3 regions of the Sodalis sp. RH22 genome follow, and region 2 is predicted to be linked to each of the others. Evidence: predicted binding sites of a transcription regulator. Region 2 holds the regulator's gene; each other region holds the start of a gene.
The links. Region 2 encodes PurR, which represses purine synthesis genes. Its sites were predicted from a motif close to CANGCAAACGTTTGCNTG; they were not measured.
Positions count from the first base shown of each region.

Region 1: a site for PurR is predicted at 1,303-1,320, ahead of ACL2XN_RS17415 (nucleobase:cation symporter-2 family protein). Genes of this name have one in related genera too.
Region 3: a site for PurR is predicted at 1,625-1,642, ahead of purT (formate-dependent phosphoribosylglycinamide formyltransferase). Genes of this name have one in related genera too.

Region 1 covers NZ_CP178731.1:3,834,313-3,837,589, forward strand. The annotation lists gene recG (ATP-dependent DNA helicase RecG) at 1-1,195, shown strand, start outside; gene ACL2XN_RS17415 (nucleobase:cation symporter-2 family protein) at 1,380-2,759, shown strand; gene ACL2XN_RS17420 (AsmA family protein) at 2,897-3,277, shown strand, end outside.
Region 2 covers NZ_CP178731.1:1,102,482-1,105,758, reverse strand. The annotation lists gene ACL2XN_RS05045 (NlpC/P60 family protein) at 220-1,113, shown strand; gene ACL2XN_RS05040 (YnhF family membrane protein) at 1,177-1,266, opposite strand; gene purR (HTH-type transcriptional repressor PurR) at 1,504-2,520, shown strand; gene cfa (cyclopropane fatty acyl phospholipid synthase) at 2,966-3,277, shown strand, end outside.
Region 3 covers NZ_CP178731.1:1,492,797-1,496,073, reverse strand. The annotation lists gene ACL2XN_RS06785 (bifunctional 4-hydroxy-2-oxoglutarate aldolase/2-dehydro-3-deoxy-phosphogluconate aldolase) at 1-320, shown strand, start outside; gene purT (formate-dependent phosphoribosylglycinamide formyltransferase) at 407-1,585, opposite strand; gene ACL2XN_RS06775 (YebF family protein) at 1,816-2,529, shown strand; gene ACL2XN_RS06770 (tellurite resistance TerB family protein) at 2,686-3,277, shown strand, end outside.

The sequences.
Region 1 (3,277 bases), 2.7 Mb from region 2:
CGACGTCGGCTCGGGTAAAACCCTGGTGGCGGCCCTGGCGGCGCTGCGAGCCATTGCCCAGGGCAAGCAGGTGGCCTTGATGGCGCCCACCGAACTGCTGGCCGAGCAGCATGCGCAAACGTTTCGCAACTGGTTTGAGCCATTGGGCATTGAGGTGGGCTGGCTGGCTGGCAAACAAAAAGGCAAGGCGCGTATTGCCCAGCAAGATGCCATCGCCGCCGGCAGGGTGGCGATGGTGGTGGGTACCCATGCCATTTTCCAGGAACAGGTGCAATTCTCGGGGCTGGCGCTGGTGATTATCGACGAGCAGCACCGCTTTGGCGTGCATCAGCGCCTGGCATTATGGGAGAAGGGCCTGGCGCAGGGGTTCCATCCCCACCAGCTCATCATGACCGCCACCCCCATCCCGCGCACGCTCGCCATGACCGCCTACGCCGATCTGGATACCTCGGTTATCGATGAGCTGCCCCCCGGCCGCACGCCCGTGACCACGGTGGCCATTCCCGACACCCGGCGCGAAGATGTCATCCAGCGGGTGCGCCAAGCCTGCTTACAGGAGCAGCGCCAGGCCTATTGGGTCTGCACCATCATCGAGGAATCCGATCTGCTGGAAGCCCAGGCGGCGCAGGCCACCTGGGAGGGGCTCGCCGCCGCCCTGCCGGAACTGACCGTCGGGATGGTGCATGGGCGCATGAAATCACTGGAAAAACAGCAGATTATGCAGGCATTCAAGGCCGGTGAGGTTCACTTGCTGGTGGCGACCACCGTTATTGAGGTTGGCGTCGATGTGCCCAACGCCAGCCTGATGATTATCGAGAACCCGGAACGCCTGGGACTGGCGCAGCTGCATCAGCTGCGCGGCCGCGTGGGACGCGGCGCGGTGGCCTCGCACTGTGTGCTGCTCTATAAATCGCCCCTGAGCAAAACCGCGCAGCGGCGTCTACAGGTGCTGCGGGATACCAACGACGGTTTTATCATCGCGCAACAAGATCTGGAGATCCGCGGCCCCGGGGAATTGCTGGGCACGCGCCAGACCGGCAACGCGGAATTCAAAGTGGCCGATCTGCTGCGCGACCAGGCCATGATCCCGGAAGTCCAGCGGCTGGCGCGCCATATCCACCAACACTATCCCGCCGCCGCCCAGGCGCTGATTGAGCGCTGGATGCCGGAGCGCGTGCGCTATACCAACGCCTGAGCCATAAGTATTCCCTCTTGTTCCCTCCCGCCGGCATCGGCACCCGGGGCGCCGGCCTGAAATCTGCGCCGGCATTGACCTATATCAACCGGCGCGGGCGCAGGTCGCGAGCAATCGTTTGCTTTTAAAAACAGGATGATTAAAATGCCTCCTTTGCCGCCCAGGAATGTTTCCCCCCATGACCATGCCAGCCACTGACGTTGATGACGCGCCGATTCCCGTTGCCAAAAGCGAGCTGATTTATCACCTCGACGATCGTCCGCCGCTGGCGGAAACCCTGTTTGCCGCCTGCCAGCATCTGCTGGCCATGTTTGTCGCCGTGATTACGCCCGGCCTGTTAATCTGCCAGGCGCTGGGGCTCCCGGCGCAGGACACGCAGCATATTATCAGCATGTCGCTGTTTGCCTCCGGCCTGGCCTCACTGCTGCAAATCAAGACCTGGGGACCGGTGGGATCGGGCCTGCTGTCCATCCAGGGCACCAGCTTTAACTTTGTCACGCCGCTTATCATGGGCGGCCTGGCGCTGAAAAACGGCGGCGCCGATGTGCCCACGATGATGGCGGCCCTGTTCGGCACGCTGATGGTGGCGTCCTGCACGGAAATTTTATTATCCCGCGTGCTGCACCTGGCCCGGCGCATCATTACGCCGCTGGTATCGGGTATCGTGGTGATGATTATCGGCATTTCCCTGATCCAGGTCGGCCTGACTTCCATCGGCGGCGGTTTCGCCGCCATGGGCGATCATACCTTCGGCGCGCCGAAAAACCTGATGCTGGCGGGCGTGGTGCTGCTGGTCATCATCCTGCTCAATCGTCAGCGCAATCCCTATCTGCGGGTCGCCTCGCTGGTGATCGCCATGGCGGTGGGCTATCTGGCGGCCTGGATGATGGGCATGTTGCCGCAGACCGCTCCCGCGCCGGCGCAATCCATAATCATGGTGCCGACCCCGCTGTATTACGGCCTGGGTTTTGACTGGGATCTGCTTATCCCGCTGATGCTGGTATTTATGGTCACTTCGCTGGAGACCATCGGCGATATTACCGCCACCTCCGACGTCTCGGAACAGCCGGTACGCGGCCCCATCTATATGCGGCGCCTGAAAGGCGGCGTGCTGGCCAACGGCCTGAATTCAATGCTGTCGGCCGTGTTCAACACTTTCCCAAACTCCTGTTTCGGTCAAAATAACGGCGTCATCCAACTGACCGGCGTCGCCAGCCGCTATGTCGGCTTTGTGGTGTCGCTGATGCTGATTGCGCTGGGGCTGTTTCCGGTGGTCAGCGGCTTTGTACAGCATATTCCCGAGCCGGTGCTGGGCGGCGCGACTATCGTCATGTTCGGCACCATCGCCGCGTCCGGCGTACGTATCGTATCCCGTGAACGGCTTAATCGCCGCGCCATTATGATTATCGCCCTATCGTTGGCGGTAGGGCTGGGCGTGTCGCAGCAGCCGCTGATTTTGCAGTTCGCGCCGCAGTGGCTGAAGACCCTGATGTCCTCCGGCATTGCCGCCGGCGGCATTACCGCCATCATCTTGAATTTATTGTTCCCGCCGGAACATAATTAATTAGTTAGCTATCATTTTTTTGCGGTCGCCGTATCAATACGGCGGCTTTTTTTTGTCTGAAGCACATTGGCTATTGAGAAGCCCCGTTAATTACGGCATAAACTGGGTAACCTTTATGACAGCGATGGATTTGAGCAATGAAATTTATTGGGAAACTCTTATTATCAATACTTTTGATAGTGCTATTGATAATTATCCTGATCTACGTGTTGCTGCAAACCACCTGGGGCGCCGGCTGGGTTAGCCGGTTAGTCACCCAGCATACCGGCTACCAATTATCGTTTAATAAGATCACCCACAACTGGTCCGATCCGGGCGACATTTATTTCGACAACATCTCTTTCGGGCAAAAAGAACGCCGGGCTACGCTTGTGGCCAAACGGCTGGTGGCCGGATTCAGCATCCGCCAATTCACCGATCCCTATCACTTCTACCGCATCCAGCTGCAGGACGGCACCCTAAACCTGGACCCCGCCTCGCTGGCATTCCCGCTGCAGGCGGATGTGCTGCAGCTCAAT
Region 2 (3,277 bases):
CCTGCCGCCGAACAAAACGGGCTGAAACATTCGGTGCACACCCTCAAAATATGTTGAATAAAGCGCCGCTGAACGCTGTTAAATGCAGCAAAATCGAACTTATTCACGTTTATACACAATAAGTAGTGAATTGATGATGCAATGACGAGGTAAATAGCTTAAATTCCTGTGAGGTGTTGATAACCCCCTATTTTGGGCCACATAAGGATAGCGTTTATCATGCGTTTATGCTTTACGCTTTTTGTGTTGCTTTTTACCCAGTTGTTTTTGAACCTGGCACATGCCGCGCCGAGCGCCGGCGTCAATGCCGATCAGCGCAAATCCCAGGCAGCGGCGGCAAAAACCGGCGACCGGCGCAAACGCAAACCGGTAAAAATAGCCAAGAAAAGCAAACCTGTCGCCAGCGCGCCCGCCGTCAGTGAAAAAGCCAGCATTAAAAAATCGCCGGAACCGGCGCATGAAAAAGCCGGCGTGAAACGGCCTTTGGAACCCGCGGTGGCGAAAACCGGCGCGAAGAAAAGCAAAACCTCCCCTCTTGCCAAGGCATCAAAAACCACGGCGACGAAAAAAATAGCCTCCTTCACTCCGCCGAAAAAAGGCTATAAAAAAGGTTACGGCCGGCACCGGATGATAAAAGATCAGGCGGCGGTAGAACTGGTGGCCAACGATCAGCCGATAAAGATGAGCGAGAGCCATAAGAAACGCTACCAGACCGCCAAGCTTACCGCCATGAATAAACTCCTCTCCCAAATGGGCAAGCCTTACCGTTGGGGCGGCATGTCGCCTAATACCGGCTTTGACTGCAGCGGCCTGATTTATTATGCCTACAAGGATGTGGTACGCATCCATATGCCGCGCACAGCCAACGAAATGTACCACCTGCGCGACGCAGCGCCGGTTAAGAAAGACGAGCTGGAAAGCGGCGACCTGGTCTTTTTCCATATTTCCAATCGCGGCGCGGCGGATCACGTCGGCGTCTATCTTGGCAATGGTCGCTTTATCCAGTCGCCCCGCACCGGCAGCGATATCCGTATCAGCTATCTGAGTGAGGATTATTGGCAGGATCATTACGTGGGCGCCCGCCGGGTGGTCACGCCGAAAAATATCCGCTGAAGGCGCGCCGGAAAAAAAAGAGGAGCCAAGGCTCCTCTTTTTTATATCTGAACCGAGAGGGTGTCAGTTCATGACGGCGGTAAAGCTGAAGACAATAATCACCAGCAGCGAGAACACCGTGGTCAGTAACGACATTTTTAAATCGCTGTCCATTCTATCTCCTTAACGTAAACCAGGGCGCCGGCCTTATCCACCGGCCCGCAGAGCAGTTATCGTCAGTTTGCCATAACAGCGATGAAAAAGCTTGCTCCCAACCTGTAGCCGCCACATTTAACACTTTCACTTTGGCGCGGGATGAACGAAAATTAACGGTTAATTCCACAGCGTCGGAAAGTGCTTGCGCCTTCGACAGACATTATTCCAGCCAGGGCGTACGGGAGTATCAAAGGCATGGCAACCATTAAAGATGTGGCAAAACGCGCTAATGTATCGACAACCACCGTTTCGCATGTGATCAATAAAACCCGTTTTGTTGCGCAAGACACTCAAATTGCCGTGCTGGACGCCATTAAACAACTGCATTATTCACCCAGCGCCGTGGCGCGCAGCCTGAAGGTCAATCGCACCAAGTCCATCGGCCTGCTCGCCAGCACCAGCGAGGCGCCCTATTTCGCCGAAATTATCGAGGCGATTGAGCACCATTGCTTTGCTCGCGGTTATACCCTGATATTGTGCAATTCGCACAATGATCTCGAAAAACAGCGCGCCTATCTGGCGATGCTGGCGCAAAAGCGCGTCGACGGCCTGCTGGTGATGTGCGCCGAGTATCCCGAAACGCTGCTGGATATGCTTGAGGAATATCAGCATATCCCCATGGTGGTCATGGATTGGGGTGAGGCCCGCCGTGATTTTACCGACACCATTATCGATAACGCCTTTGCCGGCGGTTATATGGCGACGCAATATTTGCTTAAACGCGGCCATCGCGCCATCGGCGCCATTCCCGGACAGCTGGCGCGCAACACCGGCGGCGGCCGCCACCGCGGCTATCTGCATGCCATGGCGGAGGCCGGCATCCCGTTAAACGACCGCTGGATTGTGCAAGGCAATTTCGAGCCTGAATCCGGCTACCTGGCGATGAAACAAATCCTGGCGCAAACGCCGCGTCCCACCGCGGTCTTCTGCGGCGGCGACATTATGGCCATGGGCGCACTGTGCGCCATTAATGAAATGGGCCTGAGCGTACCTGAGGATATTTCTATCATCGGCTACGACAACGTGCGCAATTCGTGCTTTTTCAGCCCGGCGCTGACCACCATCCATCAGCCTAAAGAGGATTTGGGCGAGGCGGCGCTTACCATGCTGCTCGATAGGATTACCAGCAAACGCGAGAACGCCAAAACCATCGAAGTCCATCCGTCGCTGATTGAACGCCGTTCGGTCGCAGACGGTCCCTTCCCCGCTTAAGGCCACGCGCCAGGCCCGGGCAACGGGCTGGCGCCTCCAGGGTCTGTTGCTATGTAAAGCGCCGTCCGCCTCGGACACAAGATTTTTCATATAATGATCTCTGTGCAAAGAGTTATTGTTTCAGCGAGAAATCATTAAGTTATAATGGGAAATACATTAGCGCGTTAGCTATTGTCTAAATTAAAATGCAGGCTTATACTCAATATCGTTAACAATTATAACGAGTTGTCTAATAAATTTGTATAAAAGTATGTCGTGTTTTCCAACATGACATCACCCTTTTATAAAGCGCCCGGCTAAGTCGCAGTCTAAGGTTTACTTTATATTCCTCTGTTGATGGTGATACTTCAGACACCACGGATAACCGTGGATTCTTATAAAGCCCGCAGGCATGGTGAGTGCTTTTCCTGACGGGGCACTGCAGAAGAAAGGTGATGGAGAAGCTATGAGTTCCTCGTGCGTTGAAGACCTGAGCTTTCATGATAATGATTGGTACCGTATCGTCCATGAATTGCTCTCTGAAGCCGGTATTGAACTCAATGGTTCAAGACCATTTGATATCCGAATCAAGAATCCGGGATTTTTTAAGCGCGTATTGCAGGATGGATCTTTGGGATTGGGCGAGAGTTACATGGATGGCTGGTGGGAGTGTGAGCGGCTGGACATTTTTTTCCAGCGTGTTCTCAGGGCGGGTCTGGAGAATAAACTTCCGCATCATTTAAAAGATACCTTACGCATTGCCGCCGCCCGGCTGATG
Region 3 (3,277 bases), 390 kb from region 2:
CCATTCCGCTGATCCCGGGTATCGCCACTGTTTCCGAACTGATGCTCGGTATGGATTACGGCCTGCGCGAGTTCAAATTTTTCCCGGCCGAGGCCAACGGCGGCGTCAAGGCGCTGCAAGCGATTGCCGGTCCGTTCTCGCAGGTGCGTTTCTGCCCCACCGGCGGCATTTCACCGAAGAACTACCGTGATTACCTGGCGCTGAAAAGCGTGCTGTGTATCGGCGGTTCCTGGCTGGTGCCTAACGATGCGCTGGAAGCGGGCGATTATGCGCGCATCACCGAACTGGCTAAAGAAGCGGTGGCCGGCGCCAAGCTTTAAGCCGGCGCGCATCCGCTCCCGCCATTCAGGCAGGTAATAAGGGCTCCTTCGCAAGAGGAGCTTTTTTTTGGTTCAGGCCTGGCGCATCAGCCGCTGACCTTGACCGCCGCGGCACAGGCTTTGGCATCCTTTACCGCCTCTTCCACCGTCTGCGCCATGGCCAGGGCCACGCCAAGACGGCGCTTGCCGCCGATTTCCGGCTTGCCGAACAGCCTGATCTGCGTTTGCGCTTTCAGCGCCTGCTCCAGGCCGCTGAAACGCACGTCGCTGCTGGTCAGCTCCGGCAGGATAACCGCCGACGCCGCCGGGCCGTACTGGCGGATCGCGCCGACGGGCAGGCCGAGGAAGGCGCGCACATGCAGGGCGAATTCGGACAGATCCTGGGAGATAAGGGTCACCATGCCGGTATCATGCGGACGCGGCGACACTTCGCTGAATATCACCTCGTCGCCGCGCACAAACAGCTCAACGCCGAACAATCCGCGGCCGCCCAGGGCGGTCACGACCTGTTGTGCGATATCCCGCGCCCGTTGCAACGCCACCGCGCTCATGTGCTGCGGCTGCCAGGATTCCCGGTAATCGCCGTCCTCCTGGCGATGACCGATGGGATCGCAGAAATGGATACCATCGACGGCGCTGACGGTAAGCAGGGTAATTTCAAAATCAAAGGGGACCAGGCCCTCGACAATCACCTTGCCGCCGCCGGCGCGGCCGCCCTGCTGCGCATAGTTCCAGGCCGCGTCCAGGCCGGCGGCCGCGCGTACCAGGCTCTGGCCTTTACCCGACGAACTCATCACCGGTTTGATAATCAAAGGATATCCGATTGCCGATACCGCCTGGTCCAGCCCGGCGCGGTCGGCGGCAAAACGGTAGGCGGAAGTGGGCAGGCCCAGCGTTTCCGCCGCCAGGCGGCGGATGCCCTCGCGGTTCATGGTCAGGCGCGTGGCCTGCGCGCAGGGCACAACATGATGGCCCTCATGTTCAAGGGCTACCAGCATGTCGGTGGCGATGGCTTCGATTTCCGGCACGATAAAATCGGGCCGTTCCAGTTCAATCACCGCCCTGAGCGCATCGCCGTCCAGCATATTGATGACGTGCGCGCGATGGGCGACATGCATCGCCGGGGCGTTCGCATAACGATCGACGGCAATCACCTCGACGCCAAGCCGTTGACACTCAATCGCCACCTCTTTGCCCAGTTCACCGCTGCCCAGCAGCATGACCCGCGTGGCGCCGGGACGTAACGCCGTGCCTATGATTAACATCCGCTTTCCCCTGACCTGATAAAAATTGCGCGCAGTATAAACGAAAACGATTGCGCGTGCAGCAGCGCCGGTACGATGAGGGGAGAGCAGGACGTGGGAATCGGCCTGGACGCCGCCAAAAACGCCCGGCTTTTGTTATAGTTCGTATAATTCCCGTTCTCAACGTAATTTTAACCGGCTATTATCATTCAATACCTTGAGAACGGATAATCAGAACAAGTGGAGGTTTTATGCATAAAACGGGAATCGGCCTGTTAGGCGTCATCGTCATCGGCATGTTGCTGCCGTCACTCGCGGCCGCGGAAGATCAAACACCGCAGGCGGCTGGGCAGGCCGCCGCCTCGCAAACGTCCACGGAAGGCGCGTCCACCACTCAGCAGCCCGCCGGACAGACGCAGAATACCCAACAGGGCACCGCCGCCCCGGCGCCGGCGAATAACGCCGCTCCGGCACAGACACCGCCGGCTAATGACGCCGCGCCGGCCCCGGCAACGCCGCCGGCCGCCGCCCCGGTTAAAAAACAGCCGGAGGAGCCTCCGGCCGCCGATAAACCGGCGCCGGCTAAAAAGGCCCCGGCTGAGAAGGCCAAGGCGGAAGCCGCGCCGGCCGCCGCCGATAATAAAACGCCGGCGGCGAAGGAACCGGCCAAAAAAAGCCAGCCCGGGAAAACCTATAAGGTTGCGGCCTGTCCCGATCTCAACGCCCCCCAGGTGGCGGAACTGATTAAACAGGACTACACCCAGAATCGCTTTCCCCACACCGACGACGATAAAAAGGCCCTGGGCGGCGACACCATTGTCGCGCAGGTCAACCCCGAGGATATCACCGGCAACGGCGACAACTGGCAGGCGCCGCTGAAAATTCGCGGGCAAACCGCCGATCGCGCCTATGCTGTGAACCTTGATTGTGAAAAAGGTGAAATAAGTTATTCCCTCCAGCAATAACACTCCCTGCCGGACGCGCGGCGTGAAATGCGCGTCCGGACATCGGCGGCCCCGCTATCTTTGCAAACCCTTTTAACAACTTGACACAAAATCCGCTAGGTTAGGACATGTGGCGCCGGGCACCGTCCGGCATACACCACCTAAAGGGGAACGGCAATGAATCAGTGGCTGCAGAAAATCCAGACCCTGGTCCAGCAAAAGGGCGGGCCGGGGGATCAGGGCGGCAACCTGGCGGGCCTGCTGGCGCCCGGAGCGCTTGGCGGGCTGGCCGGCCTGCTGGTGGCCAATAAATCGTCACGCAAGATGATGGGCGCGGTGGGCAAGAACGCCCTGTTTATCGGCGGCGGCGCCGCGATAGGCGCGGTGCTGTGGGACCAATATAAAAAACGCGTGCGCGAAACCCATCAGCACGATGCGCAGTTTACCCAGCCTCCTACTCCCATCGACCGTCGCACGCAGCGGCTGGTGACGGCCCTGGTCTTTGCCGCCAAGGCCGACGGCCACATCGACGACCATGAGCAACGGGCCATTCGGGACAACCTGCAGCAGTTGGGACTGGGCGAGGATGTGGAGCATCTGGTCCAGGACGCCATCGCCCAGCCGCTGGACCCGGCGCGCCTGGCGCAGGATATTCACGGCGAGGACGAGGCCCTGGAGATCTATTACCTCAGCTGCGCGGTGGTCGACGTCGATCATTTTATGGAAAGAAGCTATATGGATGCGCTGGCGCTGGCGCTGAAAATTCCTG